DNA from 2 places in the Bacillus inaquosorum genome. Region 2 is predicted to be linked to the other one. Evidence: a T-box and tRNA genes for the amino acid it is inferred to sense, from the RefSeq annotation. Region 2 holds a T-box; the other holds one or more tRNA genes.

Region 1 (10,071 bases), 2.0 Mb from region 2:
GGCGAAGGCGACTCTCTGGTCTGTAACTGACGCTGAGGAGCGAAAGCGTGGGGAGCGAACAGGATTAGATACCCTGGTAGTCCACGCCGTAAACGATGAGTGCTAAGTGTTAGGGGGTTTCCGCCCCTTAGTGCTGCAGCTAACGCATTAAGCACTCCGCCTGGGGAGTACGGTCGCAAGACTGAAACTCAAAGGAATTGACGGGGGCCCGCACAAGCGGTGGAGCATGTGGTTTAATTCGAAGCAACGCGAAGAACCTTACCAGGTCTTGACATCCTCTGACAATCCTAGAGATAGGACGTCCCCTTCGGGGGCAGAGTGACAGGTGGTGCATGGTTGTCGTCAGCTCGTGTCGTGAGATGTTGGGTTAAGTCCCGCAACGAGCGCAACCCTTGATCTTAGTTGCCAGCATTCAGTTGGGCACTCTAAGGTGACTGCCGGTGACAAACCGGAGGAAGGTGGGGATGACGTCAAATCATCATGCCCCTTATGACCTGGGCTACACACGTGCTACAATGGACAGAACAAAGGGCAGCGAAACCGCGAGGTTAAGCCAATCCCACAAATCTGTTCTCAGTTCGGATCGCAGTCTGCAACTCGACTGCGTGAAGCTGGAATCGCTAGTAATCGCGGATCAGCATGCCGCGGTGAATACGTTCCCGGGCCTTGTACACACCGCCCGTCACACCACGAGAGTTTGTAACACCCGAAGTCGGTGAGGTAACCTTTTAGGAGCCAGCCGCCGAAGGTGGGACAGATGATTGGGGTGAAGTCGTAACAAGGTAGCCGTATCGGAAGGTGCGGCTGGATCACCTCCTTTCTAAGGATATTTACGGAATATAAGACCTTGGGTCTTATAAACAGAACGTTCCCTGTCTTGTTTAGTTTTGAAGGATCATTCCTTCGAAACGTGTTCTTTGAAAACTAGATAACAGTAGACATCACATTCAATTAGTAAGACAAGATATCACATAGTGATTCTTTTTAACGGTTAAGTTAGAAAGGGCGCACGGTGGATGCCTTGGCACTAGGAGCCGATGAAGGACGGGACGAACACCGATATGCTTCGGGGAGCTGTAAGCAAGCTTTGATCCGGAGATTTCCGAATGGGGAAACCCACCACTCGTAATGGAGTGGTATCCATATCTGAATTCATAGGATATGAGAAGGCAGACCCGGGGAACTGAAACATCTAAGTACCCGGAGGAAGAGAAAGCAAATGCGATTCCCTGAGTAGCGGCGAGCGAAACGGGATTAGCCCAAACCAAGAGGCTTGCCTCTTGGGGTTGTAGGACACTCTGTACGGAGTTACAAAAGAACGAGGTAGATGAAGAGGTCTGGAAAGGCCCGCCATAGGAGGTAACAGCCCTGTAGTCAAAACTTCGTTCTCTCCTGAGTGGATCCTGAGTACGGCGGAACACGTGAAATTCCGTCGGAATCCGGGAGGACCATCTCCCAAGGCTAAATACTCCCTAGTGACCGATAGTGAACCAGTACCGTGAGGGAAAGGTGAAAAGCACCCCGGAAGGGGAGTGAAAGAGATCCTGAAACCGTGTGCCTACAAGTAGTCAGAGCCCGTTAACGGGTGATGGCGTGCCTTTTGTAGAATGAACCGGCGAGTTACGATCCCGTGCAAGGTTAAGCAGAAGATGCGGAGCCGCAGCGAAAGCGAGTCTGAATAGGGCGCATGAGTACGTGGTCGTAGACCCGAAACCAGGTGATCTACCCATGTCCAGGGTGAAGTTCAGGTAACACTGAATGGAGGCCCGAACCCACGCACGTTGAAAAGTGCGGGGATGAGGTGTGGGTAGGGGTGAAATGCCAATCGAACCTGGAGATAGCTGGTTCTCTCCGAAATAGCTTTAGGGCTAGCCTCAAGGTAAGAGTCTTGGAGGTAGAGCACTGATTGGACTAGGGGCCCCTACCGGGTTACCGAATTCAGTCAAACTCCGAATGCCAATGACTTATCCTTGGGAGTCAGACTGCGAGTGATAAGATCCGTAGTCGAAAGGGAAACAGCCCAGACCGCCAGCTAAGGTCCCAAAGTATACGTTAAGTGGAAAAGGATGTGGAGTTGCTTAGACAACCAGGATGTTGGCTTAGAAGCAGCCACCATTTAAAGAGTGCGTAATAGCTCACTGGTCGAGTGACTCTGCGCCGAAAATGTACCGGGGCTAAACGTATCACCGAAGCTGCGGACTGTTCTTCGAACAGTGGTAGGAGAGCGTTCTAAGGGCTGTGAAGCCAGACCGGAAGGACTGGTGGAGCGCTTAGAAGTGAGAATGCCGGTATGAGTAGCGAAAGAGGGGTGAGAATCCCCTCCACCGAATGCCTAAGGTTTCCTGAGGAAGGCTCGTCCGCTCAGGGTTAGTCGGGACCTAAGCCGAGGCCGAAAGGCGTAGGCGATGGACAACAGGTTGATATTCCTGTACCACCTCCTCACCATTTGAGCAATGGGGGGACGCAGGAGGATAGGGTAAGCGCGGTATTGGATATCCGCGTCCAAGCAGTTAGGCTGGGAAATAGGCAAATCCGTTTCCCATAAGGCTGAGCTGTGATGGCGAGCGAAATATAGTAGCGAAGTTCCTGATTCCACACTGCCAAGAAAAGCCTCTAGCGAGGTGAGAGGTGCCCGTACCGCAAACCGACACAGGTAGGCGAGGAGAGAATCCTAAGGTGATCGAGAGAACTCTCGTTAAGGAACTCGGCAAAATGACCCCGTAACTTCGGGAGAAGGGGTGCTCTGTTAGGGTGCAAGCCCGAGAGAGCCGCAGTGAATAGGCCCAGGCGACTGTTTAGCAAAAACACAGGTCTCTGCGAAGCCGTAAGGCGAAGTATAGGGGCTGACGCCTGCCCGGTGCTGGAAGGTTAAGAGGAGCGCTTAGCGTAAGCGAAGGTGCGAATTGAAGCCCCAGTAAACGGCGGCCGTAACTATAACGGTCCTAAGGTAGCGAAATTCCTTGTCGGGTAAGTTCCGACCCGCACGAAAGGCGCAACGATCTGGGCACTGTCTCAACGAGAGACTCGGTGAAATTATAGTACCTGTGAAGATGCAGGTTACCCGCGACAGGACGGAAAGACCCCGTGGAGCTTTACTGCAGCCTGATATTGAATGTTGGTACAGCTTGTACAGGATAGGTAGGAGCCTTGGAAACCGGAGCGCCAGCTTCGGTGGAGGCATCGGTGGGATACTACCCTGGCTGTATTGACCTTCTAACCCGCCGCCCTTATCGGGCGGGGAGACAGTGTCAGGTGGGCAGTTTGACTGGGGCGGTCGCCTCCTAAAAGGTAACGGAGGCGCCCAAAGGTTCCCTCAGAATGGTTGGAAATCATTCGCAGAGTGTAAAGGCACAAGGGAGCTTGACTGCGAGACCTACAAGTCGAGCAGGGACGAAAGTCGGGCTTAGTGATCCGGTGGTTCCGCATGGAAGGGCCATCGCTCAACGGATAAAAGCTACCCCGGGGATAACAGGCTTATCTCCCCCAAGAGTCCACATCGACGGGGAGGTTTGGCACCTCGATGTCGGCTCATCGCATCCTGGGGCTGTAGTCGGTCCCAAGGGTTGGGCTGTTCGCCCATTAAAGCGGTACGCGAGCTGGGTTCAGAACGTCGTGAGACAGTTCGGTCCCTATCCGTCGCGGGCGCAGGAAATTTGAGAGGAGCTGTCCTTAGTACGAGAGGACCGGGATGGACGCACCGCTGGTGTACCAGTTGTTCTGCCAAGGGCATCGCTGGGTAGCTATGTGCGGACGGGATAAGTGCTGAAAGCATCTAAGCATGAAGCCCCCCTCAAGATGAGATTTCCCATTCCGCAAGGAAGTAAGATCCCTGAAAGATGATCAGGTTGATAGGTCTGAGGTGGAAGTGTGGCGACACATGGAGCTGACAGATACTAATCGATCGAGGACTTAACCACATTTCTAATCATGATGTCACATCTGTTATCTAGTTTTGAGAGAATAAGTTTTTACAAAAAACACTTGATTTTCTCAAGAATACATAGTATAATGTTAAATGTCACTGAAATTGTCTGGTGATGATGGCGAAGAGGTCACACCCGTTCCCATACCGAACACGGAAGTTAAGCTCTTCAGCGCCGATGGTAGTCGGGGGTTTCCCCCTGTGAGAGTAGGACATCGCCAGGCAGACTTCATTCCGCAGTAGCTCAGTGGTAGAGCTATCGGCTGTTAACCGATCGGTCGTAGGTTCGAATCCTACCTGCGGAGCCATTATTGGAGAGCTGTCCGAGTGGTCGAAGGAGCACGATTGGAAATCGTGTAGGCGGTCAACTCCGTCTCAAGGGTTCGAATCCCTTGCTCTCCGCCACTGATACTTATACATAATCACAATTGAAAGTCTGGGCCCGTTGGTCAAGCGGTTAAGACACCGCCCTTTCACGGCGGTAACACGGGTTCGAATCCCGTACGGGTCATTATATGATGGAGGATTAGCTCAGCTGGGAGAGCATCTGCCTTACAAGCAGAGGGTCGGCGGTTCGAGCCCGTCATCCTCCACCATTATCATCGCGGGGTGGAGCAGTTCGGTAGCTCGTCGGGCTCATAACCCGAAGGTCGCAGGTTCAAATCCTGCCCCCGCAACCAAAATAATTCAATACGGTCCGGTAGTTCAGTTGGTTAGAATGCCTGCCTGTCACGCAGGAGGTCGCGGGTTCGAGTCCCGTCCGGACCGCCATTTAAATAATAAGGCTCGGTAGCTCAGTTGGTAGAGCAACGGACTGAAAATCCGTGTGTCGGCGGTTCGATTCCGTCCCGAGCCACCACCTATGCCGGTGTAGCTCAATTGGTAGAGCAACTGACTTGTAATCAGTAGGTTGGGGGTTCAAGTCCTCTTGCCGGCACTGTTTTTCAAAACTTAATGTGGAGGGGTAGCGAAGTGGCTAAACGCGGCGGACTGTAAATCCGCTCCCTCAGGGTTCGGCAGTTCGAATCTGCCCCCCTCCACCATTTATAGGGGCATAGTTTAACGGTAGAACAGAGGTCTCCAAAACCTCCGGTGTGGGTTCGATTCCTACTGCCCCTGCCAAATTTATGACATCTTGAGATTATGGCGGTTGTGGCGAAGTGGTTAACGCACCAGATTGTGGCTCTGGCACTCGTGGGTTCGATTCCCATCAATCGCCCCATATTATCATTGGGCTATAGCCAAGCGGTAAGGCAACGGACTTTGACTCCGTCATGCGTTGGTTCGAATCCAGCTAGCCCAGTCTCACTTTTATATCAACTGCATATGATGTATTAAGTTCCTTAAGATGCGGAAGTAGTTCAGTGGTAGAACACCACCTTGCCAAGGTGGGGGTCGCGGGTTCGAATCCCGTCTTCCGCTCCAATTACGGCGGCATAGCCAAGTGGTAAGGCAGAGGTCTGCAAAACCTTTATCCCCGGTTCGAATCCGGGTGTCGCCTTTCTTTTGCCGGGGTGGTGGAATTGGCAGACACACAGGACTTAAAATCCTGCGGTAGGTGACTACCGTGCCGGTTCAAGTCCGGCCCTCGGCACCAATTTTACTTACTTGGTAAGTTGAATTGGTGTTTACGTGTTTAAACTATAACTAATCATATTAATGATCTACTCAAGTAGATCATTTTTTTATTGCTTTGATTTATCATAAGCAGCTAAGTTCCGATACATGATCATAAAGCTGCTTGAGCCATTATGTTTAGCTAAGTCTCTTAACACTTTTTTATTATTATATTTCCAAAAAAACTTTTTTGAAATACGTTGACACTTTAAAAGATCCATGATATATTTATATTCGTCGGTTAGATACGACGAAAAACTTGCCGGTGTGGCGGAATTGGCAGACGCGCACGACTCAAAATCGTGTTCCTTCTGGAGTGTCGGTTCGACCCCGACCACCGGTATATACTTGGTATTAACAAGATATATCAGTTTATTATTATGGAATGAAGATAGGTAATTACCTATCTTTTTTTGTTTGCACATAATAATATTAGTAAGGTCGGTGTTACTGTGGCCCACTTACAAAAGCTTCCTTTGTATTGTTATTTTGCAGATTTTCAGTTGCATATCGACTGACTTGTTAGGACGTAGATATCTGGCTACGTTGCCTGTGCCTGTTTCTTACTTGGAAAGGTGAAAAGAGGTACCGCCTGTTCAGTCTCCAAAAAACATGAAACAAACTCTTCCACATATCAAAGCAAATAAAAGTAATATTACCAATTAAAGAAACCTAGGCTTCAACCTTGTATCCTGATATTATGCCCTCTATGTATAGATAATGTAAAGCCACTTATCAGAAGTGACTGTTACTCCATACTTAGAGGCTTTTTTTGAAAAGGATAAATTTTTTAAAAAAACTAAGATTATTGGTCTTCATACATGTTTATGTAAAAGAAACAAAAGGTATAAGCAGGTAACCTTTTAATTTAGCAACCCAATTCTACTGTTTACTTGAAATAGATAAGGCTATCGCAAGAAGCATTCTTTATAACATATAATTACTTAATCTTGTGCGCTTCTCTACATGAAACTTTATACCAGATTTATTTTTAGCATTACTAACAATTTTGTCTTTTACCGTGCATAGTATTATAATTCCTATGTTGTCACAAAGTATCCGTATTTATGAATTTTTCGATATTTCATATTTACATTTAGAAGAATTATTAGTAAACTTTAACTGTAAATGGAATTACAAATAGGATAGAACAAATGTTGTATTACTCATTAAAAGTTTACTTTAAGCTAACTAAATATTTTTGTATACGCTGTGTAATACTTCAACTGTTTTTTCTTTTCCGGGGACCTATACTTGTTCTATTTCACATAAAAAGAACCACAGAAAGTTAATCGTTGTTTCGGCACGTTAATGGACTAAGGGGATAATAGAGAGTGTTAGCGTAGTGCTGGTTACTCCTGGACGATAGGGCGAAGCTATGCCTTTATTCAAATGTTGAAAGGGATGGGTATTTGAATGTCTTGGTATGTCCTTTATGTCGAAACAGGTCAAGAAGAAATTGTGAAATGTTTGATCAAAAAGTATTTTGCTGAATTAATAATTGAGGTAATTGTTCCGAAAAGAAAGATACGAGAAAAGCGACAAGGTAAACTATATGAGGCAAGTAGACTTTTATTCCCAGGGTATGTATTTCTTAATACGTATATGAATATAGACATATACTATGGACTCAAAAAAATACCAAGATGTTTCCGTCTTCTTAATTCATATAAATATAAAACTGATTATCTGGTAGACGATGTGAGTCATAATATAACTAGTGTCTTTTGCACGATTGAAGAAAAAGAGATCGCGCCAATTCTTCAGTTATTGCAACAAAATGAAACAATTGGTTTTTCGCAAATTTATAAAGAAAATTCAGAAATAACTGTCATTTCTGGTCCTTTAAAGGGTCTTGAAGGAATTATAAAAAAAATCGATAAGCGTAAAAACAGAGCCAAAATTGAGTTGAATTTTATGGGAGTAATAAAATTGGTTGATGTGGGAGTTGAAGTGTTAACCAGAGACAGCTAAATAAAGTCTTAATATTTAAAAATTTAAACTTGTAAATTAGCCCCCTTTCCAAGGGAAAATTCATATTTCTCTTGGAAAGGGGACTTTTTGTATGTCAGACTTTAGCTAATTTTATCAGGGGAGTGGTGTCTATTGTTAGGTGTGATGAGGTTATGAAGGAAAAAATCATTTTTATGTTTTCGGGACAAGGCACTCAATACTTTAAAATGGGAAGGGAGTTGTATGAACATGAATCGATTTTCAGTAAAAACATGGGTCAGCTGGATGCGGTATTTCAAAAAGCCACTGGAAAATCGATAATTAATTATATCTACAATGAACATCGTTTAAAAAGCGATATTTTTAGTGACTTGTTCTATACGCACCCTGCAATTTTTATAACAGAAGTTGCTTTGGCTCGTTTGCTGGTTTCAAAAGGGATACGTCCTCATGCGGTAATAGGGTCTAGTATGGGTGAATATGCTGCTGCTGTAGTGGCTGATGTTTTCCATCCAGAAGAGGTTCTAAATATTTTGATAGATCAAGTTCAGCTATTGAATAAGTTCAGTTCACCGGGAGGAATGATGGCGATCCTAGATACACATAAAATTTATGATGAGGTTCCAATTCTTCATCATCATGCCAATCTCGCTGCAATTAACAATGAATCCCATTTTGTAATAAGTGCTAATCAGGAAGGAATAAATACGGTGGAGCGATATCTTCGCTTAAAAGAAATTACTTATCATAAGCTACCTGTAACAATTCCATTCCATTCTGAGCATATTGAATTGGCGAGCGAAGCAGTTCAAGAGAGTTTGTCTCAAATATCATTTAAATCACCGTGTCTTCCGTTTTATTCCTCTGTGACTGGGAAAAAACTAGAACATTTGACTGCTGAGTATTTTTGGAATGTGCTAAAAAAGCCAATCCATTTTATTAGAGCTTTAACAGAAGCGGTGGATCATGGAGGGACAATTTTGATAGATTTAGGGCCTTCAGGCACATTAGCCAACCTAGCCAAAGCTCATTTTAGGAATCGTACAGATATATCTATTTTTAGTATTCTTTCACCATATACTGATAACGTCAGGGCATTAGAAAGTGTGTATACCAAGAGTGTCCAATAATGTGAAAATGAATCAAAAAAGACTAAGGAGGAAGATAATAGAGTGAATAAAAGAATTATTCAGTTGGCCTTTCCAATTTTTATTGAAAGTGCTCTGGTTATGGTTGATGGTCTTATTCATATAATTTGGGTTGGGCAATTAGTTGGCGGTAAGGCAGTAGCTGCGGTAGGTGCTTGCTTTCCTATCATTTTGGCAATGTCAGCAATCGCTAACGGAGCGGCAAAATTAACTTCAACACCCATGTTACAGCGTTTTCTTTCTAAGAAAAATCGAGATGATGTGGTGCAAAAACAAATTAATGTCTCATGGTCTTTTGCCATCTTTATAGTACTGCTTGTGTCAGTGGGAATTTATCTTGGTGCTCAATGGATTCTAAAAATGCTGGGAACACCTGAGGGTATTATTGAACTGGCAATAGGATATCTTCAAATTATGGCCATTGGTTTCACTATTATGTATTTCTCATTTTTAATTACATCCCTGCTGAGGGATGTTGGGTATACGTTTGCACGGATGCTTTTTATTGTGATTGCCACAGCTGGAAATTTAGTGCTGGTCCCCATGTGGATTATAGGGATCGGTCCCTTTCCTAAGTTAGGATTATATGGGGCAGTATTTGCTTCTTTTATTGTTTCGATTATTGCTATCATCGTTTCTGTGGGCTATCTCTTACGACATTATAAAGGCTTACTCATTAAACCGACAAAATTAAGATGGGATCGCGACATCCTAGTTCCATTATTACCGATAAGCATCCCTGTTTTTATACAACAGTTTCTATTGGCTTTGGGGTACACATGCATTATTATTTTTGTCAATCCTTTTGGGATTGATGCGACAGCGGCATTCTATATCATTAGCCGAATTGATTCCCTTGTGGCACTACCGGCAATTGCGGTTATGATTGCTATGACGATCCTAACAAAACAATTGGTGCAGGGGGAGAAACTGGAGAGAATCAAGAGTCTTTTTCATTGGGGGCTACTCATTAATTTTCCATTTACATTTTTAATAGCATTGTCCTGTTTTCTCTTCCCTGAATGGATTATAAGGATCTTTATAACTACCCCATCTATTGTCACGATTGGTGCGGATTATTTGAAAATCATCTGCTTTGGCTATCTCCTTTTTACACTTTTATATGCTTGTAATGGCATCATTAACGGGGCTGGAAAAGGAGGGGTCACCTTAGTTTTTTCCTTAGCTTCCCTCCTTGTAATCAGGGTGCCTGCTGCAGCGATACTTACACAAGCGGGCTTTAAAGTAACGGGCGTATGGTTCGCAGTTCTAACTAGCTTTATCGCGTTGGCAATATGCAGTTGGTTATATTATCTATCTGGTTTATGGAAGAAAAAATTGGATGTTAAAGAAATGAAAACACAGGGAGTTATGCCATCTTAAATGAGTTAGACCGCTGAGCGGCTAACTTTTGAAGCTCAGGTCACAGGA
Region 2 (10,071 bases):
TGACAGCATCTTATCCGTTCATTTTTTGCGCGCAGGTTCTTCCTATCTGTGCCTTGATTATGATGAGCACACCTTTCAAGAGCTGATTTCAGCCTGCGGAAGCATTGAAGCTGTATACGAACAGTATTACCGCAGCATCTATTCTTCCATTGTAGCATCTCTCGGCGGCTATAAGCCAAAAAGAGTCGGTCACATCACACTCGTCCAAAAATTCATCAAGCTGTTTCCGTACAGCATGTCTGAACATATTCGCGGACTCGTTTCTCAGTGCCTGCATGCCATTGAAGAAAACGGAATGGAGCTCGACTTCAATACTTCCGGATTAAGAAAAACATACGCAGGCGGCATTTATATCGAGGATTGGATGCTGAATGAAGCGAAGCAAAAGAAGATCCCGCTTGTGTTCGGGTCTGATGCCCATCAAGCGGGAGATGTCGGATACGCATATGAGGCGTTTTTGGAGCAGTGTTAATTGATGAGCGCCACGTCTCCTGTCCGGAAGACGCTTCTGATCCAAATCTTGATTTCTTCAAAATACATTTTATAAAAGTACGGCTCGTGCGGCTGCATGTAGAGCACTTCTGAAATATATTGAGGCTGGAGATAAGGCATCATCAAGAGAGATTTTAATTGGAGAATAAAATGAGGCAGCGGCAGCGTTAAATGTTCACGCTGTTTTTCTCCTTCCTCAATGATCAGCTGGAAGATATACTTTTCCTTCATTAGATATGTCGACATAATTTCTCTGATTAACGTGGAGTCGATCGTGACTTCCCGGTAGACAAAACGAGTTAATTGACGATGATTATGCTGATAGGATAAAATATCGAAAACCAATTGGAGCAGCTGTTCCTGCGTGCTTTGAGAAGAGATATTGCCTGCCGCTGTTTCAAGTGTTTTGTTGTAGCCTTCGTAAAACTCTGAAACTAAGTGTTCCATCAAACCTCCTTTGCCTTTAAAATAGTAGGAGATGTGCGCAACATTTACACCGGCTGACTTTGCGATTTCACGGACAGACGTGCCAGAAAATCCTTTTTGGTTAAAGAGCATGACAGCAGATTCAATAATTTTGTCTTTGGTGCTTACTTTCATTCGGCTCACTCCTTCCTCTTGATACTATTCAAGCAGAAGACCGCTGTTCCTGTAAGAACTTATCGACAAATGCCGGCAGAAAAGCCGGAACTTTGTTTTATATTATAGAAAAAGTGAGGGTTTTCCATGTTCCATGTCGAAAAACAATCTGGAGATAAAGAAAAAGACTATCAGCTTCTGCTAAAACAGCTCGAAGCCATGATCGAAGACGAAACAGATCAAATTGCAAACTATGCAAATGCTTCAGCGCTCCTTTATCATACGTTGCCTGAAGTGAACTGGGCGGGTTTCTATTTTGCCAAAGAAGAGGATGGACAGCTTGTGTTAGGGCCGTTCCAAGGTCTGCCGGCATGTGTTCGGATTCCTTTCGGCAGAGGCGTTTGCGGCACAGCATATGCAAACGGAAAAGTGGAGCGTGTTGAGGACGTTCATGCGTTTCCGGGACACATCGCCTGCGATGCTGCTTCTCAATCAGAAATTGTGCTTCCGATTCATGTAGGCGGAAAAGTTGTCGGCGTCTTGGACATCGACAGTCCAGTAAAAAACCGTTTCGACGAAATTGATGAAAAGTACTTATCACAATTTGCCGAAACGCTTGAAAAAGCGTTAGCACATTAACATAAAAGCCCAAAACTGATATTGTTTTGGGCTTTTTTTATTTTATTGATTCGTGAACCATCATGCGGTTTTTTCCGTTTCGTTTCGCGCTGTAGAGCGCTTCATCAGCCTCATGCACAAGCTCTTTCAGGGACTTTCTTGTTTCTGCCGTCCAGCAGGAAATCCCGCAGGATATGGTCACCTCGGGTTTCGTGTTTTTTCTGACCGCATAAACCAGTCTCTCAGTAATCCGTTTTCCCACCGCAACCGTCACATTCGGCAAATAAATCGCCAGCTCCTCGCCTCCCCAGCGGGCGCCGACATCATGCTTGCGGATGTTGCTTTTAATCACCGAAGCGACTTGAATTAAAATCTCGTCCCCAGTCTGATGTCCGTACGTATCATTTACATTCTTGAAATTATCTATATCAACAAGAATAAAAACACCCTTTTGGTGGATTTTCATGCTGTATTGAATTTTTTCATCTAAATACACCCTTGAATACAGCTCAGTCAGCTGATCTGTTTTCACAAGATGCTCAAGGCGGTCCCGGAGCATTGAGTTGGTTACAGCCAGTGTCGCGTGATGGATCAGCGCCTGAAACAGCTTGTACATTTCAAAAGTAAAAGCGTACATCTCCTGTTTCAATAAAACCGCAAAGCCTAAAAGCCGGTCATTCTCAATCATCGGAACGGCCATCAGCGAGCCGTAGCCGGCCTTCCCGAAAACAGACTGGCCATTTCCGATAAAAACTCCTTTTTCCCCTTCATACAGCTTTTCTTTCAATTCATGATAAAAATCAGATGGCTTCGCTTCTTTGAAAAACGCTGTGCTGCCGGGGAGCAATGTTAGGTTTTCAAAATGGTCTATATGAAAAAAACCGACTTCTTCCGCTTGGAACGATTCTGCCATTCTCACAGCCAGATCATTCATCGTATCGGTCAGCGTCAGCCGCTGATTCAGGCGGCGTGACGTTTCATTGATCAATTCCAAATTTGCGATGCTTGCTTTTGATTGTTCATAGAGCTGGGCATTTTCAAACGCTTTTCCTGCCGCGTTTGCTATCAGCGACATTTCGTCAAGATAGGCGTCAGTAATAAAACTGCCTCCCGTTCCTTCAGCCATCAAAACTCCGTACGTTCCCTGCTGTCCTTTTATCGGAATGTAGGCGGCAGATTCATTTTTCCGCAAAATATCTCCGGTCAAATACACTTTGAGCGCAAAGGAATCGGATTTTTCCCCTTCCATATACAGCTCTTTTGCAGGAACGCCTAAACATTGATCTTGGTCGTGCGATATAAATAAAGAGAACTTAAACAGAGAAAACGTGCGGGTTAAGCTTTCTAAAAGCTGCTTCAGCACCTCTGTCTGATCAAGCAGTGAATGGAACAGCTCAGTCATTTTATATATCTTTTTTTGATAGATCGTTTTGATATAGAGTCTTTCCTGTTTCTTTGACTGGTTTAAAAATGAAGCAACCACGTCCGGAAGCCCTTCAGGAATCTCTCCATCCTGTCTGCATGTAAGGTGAAAGCGCCTGCCAGAGACGTCCTCAATCTTATAAAATGAAGCGTTTATTTTATAAGCGGAAAAACGCACTTCATCATCTGCCACATTTGCCACAGAGTCTGATGGTGACGGTGTAAGCGAAATACAAAGGGATGAAAAATAGGTTTGAATAGCCGAAGTCAGCCATATGAAAGAGTCGGTGAATGTAACTTTTTCAGATTTGGTCAATAAAAAATCGAGCATATGATAATGAAAGGCGGATAATTGATCTTTTGTTTGTTCTACCATGTTTTTATCACCTAAAAGTTTACCACTAATTTTTGTTTATTATATCATAAACGGTGAATCAATAATGGAGGAATGGTTGACTTCAAAACAAATAAATTATATAATGACCTTTGTGTGAAATATTGCAGCCTTTTTGTTCAGCTTCTATGTTTTCATTTTGTTCCTTATCCATAAGGTGTATCGTGTAACTCTCTGCTGCTGGAGCGAGGATACATGAAAACAAAATGTGCATGGTCGAATAGAGCAGACGGTTTTTATTTTCCACAAAAATAAAACCAAAGGAGGAGTCACATTATGGCTCGCTATACAGGTCCATCTTGGAAACTGTCCCGCCGTCTAGGAATCTCTCTTAGCGGTACAGGAAAAGAATTAGAAAAACGCCCTTACGCTCCAGGCCCACACGGTCCAGGACAACGTAAAAAATTATCAGAATACGGTTTGCAATTGCAAGAAAAGCAAAAGCTTCGTCACATGTACGGTGTAAACGAACGCCAATTCCGCACTTTGTTTGACAGAGCTGGCAAACTAGCTGGTAAACATGGTGAAAACTTCATGATTCTTTTAGATTCTCGTCTTGATAACGTTGTGTACAAGCTAGGTTTAGCACGTACTCGCCGTCAAGCTCGCCAATTGGTTAACCACGGTCACATTCTTGTAGACGGAAGCCGCGTTGACATCCCGTCTTACCTAGTGAAACCTGGCCAAACAATCGGTGTTCGCGAAAAATCAAGAAACCTTTCTATCATCAAAGAATCTGTAGAAGTGAACAACTTCGTTCCTGAATACCTTACTTTCGACGCTGAAAAGCTTGAAGGTACTTTCACTCGTCTTCCTGAGCGTTCTGAACTTGCTCCGGAAATTAACGAAGCGCTTATCGTTGAGTTCTACTCTCGTTAATCGTTTAAAAAACCCCTGCCGCTATGCGGTCGGGGTTTTTTTATCGTCTGATTCGTCTTTTGCCTCTTGCCGGCCAACACTTTCCTGCGCCTGCTGCTCCCAATAATCCCGCTGCAGCCTTTCTTTTGCAATCGTGCACATGAGATTCACGGTGAGCGCTCCTTTCTGTTAAAAGGTGATGATTGGTCGTGTTTGCCCTATCTAATATACTCTTTTCCTGTCATTCCTATGCGATAAACAAAAAAAGATCCTTTGCCGTTAGGCAAAGGATCTTTTTTCTTATTTGTACGTCACAAGGAAGTATTTTTTCTTTCCGCGGCGCAGAACAGTAAATTGATCTTCGATGCGGTCTTCAGCCGATAGGATATAATTGATCTCCGTTTGGCGTTCGCCGTTAATGTAAACAGCTCCGTTTTGAATGTCTTCACGCGCTTGGCGTTTTGAAGGAGATAATTTAGATTGCACCAATACATCTACAAGTGAAAGCTCTTGGCTGATGTCAGCTTCCATAGAAGGGACATCTTTAAAGCCCACTTTTACGTCTTGGGCAGAAAGCTCTTTAATATTGCCGCTGAACAATGCTTGGGAAATATTGATGGCTTGCTTCAGCGCCTCGCGTCCATGAACGAGCGCTGTCACTTCTTCTGCCAAGCGTTTTTGCGCTTCACGCTTTTCAGGCGCCGTTTCTGTTTTCTCAGCGTATGCTTCAATTTCCTCTTTTGATAGGAACGTAAAGTATTTTAAGTATTTGACAACGTCACGGTCATCTGTGTTGATCCAGAATTGATAGAACTCATACGGCGATGTTTTTTCCTTATCAAGCCAGATCGCGCCGCCTTCCGTTTTTCCGAACTTCGTGCCGTCTGCTTTTGTGACAAGCGGAATGGTGAGGCCGAACGCTTTTGCTCCTTCTTCTTCTGATTTTCTGATCAGTTCAAGACCCGCTGTGATGTTGCCCCACTGATCACTTCCGCCGATTTGCAGCTTACAGTTTTTCTCTCTGTACAGATTTAAGAAGTCATAAGATTGAAGAATCATGTAGCTGAATTCCGTGTATGAAATGCCGGATTCAATTCTTGAGCTGACCGTGTCTTTTGCCAGCATGTAATTGATGCCGAAGTTTTTACCGACGTCACGAAGGAAGTCGATTACATTCATTTTGCCGATCCAGTCATAGTTGTTCGCGATGACAGCAGGGTTTTCTGCTGCATCAAAATCAAGAAATCTGGACAGCTGGTTTTTGATTTTTTGGGACCATTCGGATACGATGTCAGCAGTGTTTAATGTACGCTCCGCTTTTTTTCCGCTCGGATCGCCGATGAGACCAGTCGCGCCGCCCACAAGTGCAATCGGATGATGCCCCGCAAGCTGAAAACGGCGGAGTGTTAAAATGGGCAGCAGGTGTCCGATATGCAAGCTGTCTGCTGTCGGATCAAAGCCTGAGTACAGGCGGATTTTTTCTTCATTCAGCTGTTTATTTAATCCTTCTTCATCCGTCATTTGCTGAATCAATCCGCGGAAGGATAAGTCTTCAAGTAAGTTTGTCATGAGATATAGCTCCTTTTTTGATTAAAATAAAAAACGCCCCTTCGTTTACACGAAGGGACGATTGATTATCGCGGTACCACCCTACTAATAAGAGAACGCAAAACATTCGTCTTATCACTTTGCCTGATAACGGATCAGGTCCGTTCTTTCACTACTGAAAGCCTGGCTGGCTTTGTTTGCAAAAGCGGTTCATGAGTGTATTCGATATATCCGTCTGTGCTGATTTTCACCGGCCATCAGCTCTCTGGAACGTAAGGATATTCTACTTGTCTCAATCTTTACCTTTTCATATGAAGCTATCTCATTTTTAACATAAATAAAATCCCGTGTCAACGTCGCCTTTTAATCCTCCATCGTTGACAGATCTCCAGCCGGCAGATTAAGCTCCCACGCCTTAAGCACGCGTCTCATGATCTTTCCGCTCCGGGTTTTCGGAAGCTTATCTTTAAATTCAATTTCACGCGGAGCCGCATGGGCTGCAAGACCCTGCTTTACAAATAGGCGGATCTCGTCTTTCAGTTTATCGGACGGCTCAAATCCTTCTCTGAGTGCGATAAAGGCTTTAATGATTTCTCCCCGCACCGGATCGGGCTTTCCGATCACGCCCGCTTCTGCAATGGCCGGATGTTCGACAAGCTTGCTTTCCACTTCAAATGGGCCGACGCGTTCACCGGAGGTCATAATGACATCATCAACTCTGCCTTGGAACCAGAAATATCCCTCATCATCCATGTAAGCAGAATCGCCAGACACATACCAGCCGCCCGGCATGAAATACGATTCGTACTTTTCAGGGTTATTCCAAATGGTATGCATCATGGAAGGCCAGCCCTTTTTAATGGCGAGATTGCCCATTCGATACGGCGGAAGCTCGTTGCCCTGATTGTCAACGATTGCTGCCTCCACACCGGGAATCGGCTTACCCATTGAACCCGGTTTGATATCCATGCAAGGATAGTTGCAGATGAGCTGGCTGCCCGTTTCTGTCATCCACCACGTATCGTGAATTCGTTTGTTAAAGACTTTATGCCCCCATCTGATGACTTCCGGATTTAACGGCTCTCCGACACTGAGCACATGCCGGAGTGAGGTTAGATCATATTTCGCAGCCATCTCATCTCCCGCACCCATCAGCATCCGAAAAGCGGTCGGCGCGCTGTACCAGACATTGACGCCAAGCTGCTCAATCGTTCCATACCAGCTTTCCGGGCTGAAACGTCCGCCGACGATGACATTTGTCGCTCCGTTCAGCCACGGTGCAAAAATGCCGTATACCGTACCTGTCACCCAGCCCGGATCAGCTGTGCACCAGTAAATGTCTTCTTCCTGTAAATCAAGGACCCACTTTCCTGTCTGATATTGCTGAATCATCGCTTCATGGACATGAAGCACACCCTTTGGCGTTCCGGTAGAGCCCGATGTATAGTGAAGCAGATAGCCGTCTTTTTTGTCCATCCATTCGATATCCAGTCTTGTGCTCTCCAGCTTTGCTGCTTCATCATAATTGATGATGTTTGTACCGCTCTCAGCCTCTCCGCCGACTACGAATATATGCTGTAAGTGAGGCAGTTTGTCAGCCGGTATTCTCTCCAGCAGCTCAGGCGTCGTGACAACAACCTTCGCCTCACTGTTTTCAAGCCGGTCCTTCACCGCTCCCTCCATAAATGCTTCGAACAGCGGCCCGGCGATGGCGCCAATTTTGATAGCGCCCAGCATAATAAAATAAAGCTCGGGTGATCTCGGCATAAAAATAAAAACGCGGTCCCCTTTTTCCACATTTCCATACCGTTTCAGCACATTCCCGGCTCTGTTTGATTCTTCCTTCATTTCTTTAAATGTGTATTTTTCATCCCGGTTTGCGTCTTTATAATAAAGCGCTACTTTGTTTTTTCGAAACGATTCGGCATGGCGGTCAATCGCTTCATATGCCGCATTCAATTTCCCTGTCTCATTCCAGGAGAAATGTTTCTCTGCCTCGGCCCAATCAAAATGCCGGTACGTTTCTTCATAGTTTTTTAAATGATAATCCCCTTCCACTGCTGGTAACGCTTTCAAATTCATGCCCAAACATCCCCCTTTGCTGAAGTTGTCACATTTATTATAGTATATATTCATATTCTTCTCAATTTTTAAAATATAAACCATATTGAAAACGCTTTATAATTTGTTATTCTTAAAGAAGGCATGTATTTTTATAAGAATTGATGGGACGGTGGATCAGTGGAACATCATAAAACATACCATTCAGCAAACATCAAAACAGCAACCGGCTCCTTACTGATAGAAGGGCCTGTCTCTCAAGAGGATTTGGCAGGTTATGAGTTTCATAAGGATTTAACCGCATTTCGCCCGCCCCGCGAGCAGCATGGAGCGCTAGTCGACATTGCCGGCCTTCCCGAGGGGCGCATTATCATCGCCAGAGACGGCCGAACCATTGTCGGCTATGTGACGTATTTATATCCTGACCCGCTCGAAAGATGGTCTGAAGGAAATATGGAGGATTTGCTTGAGCTCGGGGCCATCGAGGTGGCGCCGGCCTATCGGGGATGTTCTGTCGGTAAGACGCTTCTGACCGTCAGCATGATGGATGAGCAAATGGAAAACTACATTGTGATGACGACGGAATATTACTGGCATTGGGATTTAAAAGGAATGAAAAAAGATGTGTGGGAATACAGAAAGCTCATGGAGAAGATGATGAACGCAGGCGGATTGGTCTGGTTTGCGACGGATGAGCCAGAGATCAGCTCCCACCCTGCAAACTGTCTGATGGCACGCATCGGAAAAAACGTCAGCCAGGAATCAATTGAACAATTTGACAGGCTCCGTTTTTATCATCGTTTTATGTACTAACTGACACTGACAAAGGGGAAAAAATAATGATTGTTGAGCAAATCATGAAAAGGGATGTCATTACATTAACGAAGACGGATACGCTTGAAACAGCAATATGCAAACTGAAGGAATTCCATATCAGGCATCTGCCTGTTGTAGATGAAGACCGCCATGTGATCGGCATGATTACAGACAGAGACATGAAACAGGCCAGCCCGAGTATTTTTGAAGAAAGCAAACGAAGCCGATTTCTCACACGAAGCGTAGATTCAATTATGAAAAAAGATGTCGTCTGCGCCCACCCGCTTGATTTTGTCGAAGAAATATCTGCCGTGTTCTACGAGCATGGCATCGGCTGTCTTCCAGTGGTACAGCATCAAAAATTAATAGGCATTTTGACAAAAACGGATTTGCTGCGGACATTTGTCAAATTGACAGGCGCTGACCAGCCGGGGTCGCAAATTGAAATAAAAGTAAACGACATCACCAAAAGCCTTGCGCAAATCAGCAGCCTTTGCCAAGACCTTCAAGTAAAAATATTGAGTGTGCTTGTCTATCCGCATGATGATTCCGGTGTGAAAGTGCTTGTCTTCCGTGTAAAAACGATGAATCCGCTGCCGTTTTTGCAGGCATTACAAAGAAATGGTCATCACGTCGTCTGGCCGGCAGAGCAAAGGGATCTGCTATGAGAGACAGCGTATTTATCTATTCTCCATCCTATCAAACCTATATGTTTCATCAGGAACATCCATTTAATCAGCAGCGGGTTCTGTTAACATACGATTTGCTTAAGACGATCAATGCCTTTGATGATGGAGACATTGTCAGTCCAAGACTCGCGGCAGAAGAGGAGCTTGCTCTTGTCCACACAGACGATTACATTCAGGCGGTAAAGCTTGCAGGTGCAGGAAAACTTCCCGCTGAAGAAGGAGAAAGCTACGGGCTCGGCACAGAAGATACACCTGTCTTTGCAGGCATGCATGAAGCTGCATCACTCTTAGTCGGCGGCACCTTAACGGCCGCAGACTGGGTAATGTCGGGACAAGCCCTGCATGCGGCAAACCTTGGAGGAGGCCTTCATCACGGCTTTCGTGGGAGAGCTTCAGGGTTTTGCATATATAATGACAGCGCTGTGGCGATTCAATATATTCAGAAAAAATACAGCGCCAGGGTACTTTATATTGATACCGACGCCCACCACGGGGACGGTGTGCAATTTACGTTTTACGATAACCCTGACGTATGCACGCTGTCTATTCATGAAACAGGAAGGTATTTATTCCCCGGAACCGGCCAAGTCCAGG

The links. The T-box of region 2 lies ahead of tyrS (tyrosine--tRNA ligase). A T-box ahead of a tRNA ligase gene usually reads a tRNA of that ligase, here a tRNA-Tyr.
Region 1: it has a tRNA-Tyr gene. The T-box ahead of tyrS (tyrosine--tRNA ligase) is inferred to sense a tRNA for this amino acid. The anticodon was not compared.

The regions. Positions count from the first base shown of each region.
Region 1 is NZ_CP096592.1:980,073-990,143, forward strand. Features, by position in the region: rRNA gene M1M80_RS04810 (16S ribosomal RNA) at 1-820, shown strand, start outside; rRNA gene M1M80_RS04815 (23S ribosomal RNA) at 990-3,917, shown strand; rRNA gene rrf (5S ribosomal RNA) at 4,031-4,146, shown strand; tRNA gene M1M80_RS04825 (tRNA-Asn) at 4,156-4,230, shown strand; tRNA gene M1M80_RS04830 (tRNA-Ser) at 4,236-4,327, shown strand; tRNA gene M1M80_RS04835 (tRNA-Glu) at 4,362-4,433, shown strand; tRNA gene M1M80_RS04840 (tRNA-Val) at 4,443-4,518, shown strand; tRNA gene M1M80_RS04845 (tRNA-Met) at 4,526-4,602, shown strand; tRNA gene M1M80_RS04850 (tRNA-Asp) at 4,617-4,693, shown strand; tRNA gene M1M80_RS04855 (tRNA-Phe) at 4,706-4,781, shown strand; tRNA gene M1M80_RS04860 (tRNA-Thr) at 4,787-4,859, shown strand; tRNA gene M1M80_RS04865 (tRNA-Tyr) at 4,881-4,965, shown strand; tRNA gene M1M80_RS04870 (tRNA-Trp) at 4,971-5,044, shown strand; tRNA gene M1M80_RS04875 (tRNA-His) at 5,069-5,144, shown strand; tRNA gene M1M80_RS04880 (tRNA-Gln) at 5,154-5,225, shown strand; tRNA gene M1M80_RS04885 (tRNA-Gly) at 5,273-5,347, shown strand; tRNA gene M1M80_RS04890 (tRNA-Cys) at 5,353-5,423, shown strand; tRNA gene M1M80_RS04895 (tRNA-Leu) at 5,431-5,519, shown strand; tRNA gene M1M80_RS04900 (tRNA-Leu) at 5,801-5,882, shown strand; gene loaP (antiterminator LoaP) at 6,956-7,513, shown strand; gene M1M80_RS04910 (acyltransferase domain-containing protein) at 7,666-8,622, shown strand; gene M1M80_RS04915 (MATE family efflux transporter) at 8,665-10,023, shown strand.
Region 2 is NZ_CP096592.1:3,025,696-3,035,766, forward strand. Features, by position in the region: gene hisJ (histidinol-phosphatase HisJ) at 1-472, shown strand, start outside; gene refZ (transcriptional regulator RefZ) at 469-1,092, opposite strand; gene M1M80_RS15340 (GAF domain-containing protein) at 1,219-1,710, shown strand; gene M1M80_RS15345 (diguanylate cyclase domain-containing protein) at 1,748-3,487, opposite strand; gene rpsD (30S ribosomal protein S4) at 3,782-4,384, shown strand; gene sr7p (small protein SR7P) at 4,406-4,534, opposite strand; gene tyrS (tyrosine--tRNA ligase) at 4,664-5,932, opposite strand; T-box leader at 5,983-6,220, opposite strand; gene acsA (acetate--CoA ligase) at 6,275-7,993, opposite strand; gene acuA (acetoin utilization protein acetyltransferase AcuA) at 8,153-8,785, shown strand; gene M1M80_RS15370 (acetoin utilization AcuB family protein) at 8,812-9,456, shown strand; gene M1M80_RS15375 (acetoin utilization protein AcuC) at 9,453-10,071, shown strand, end outside.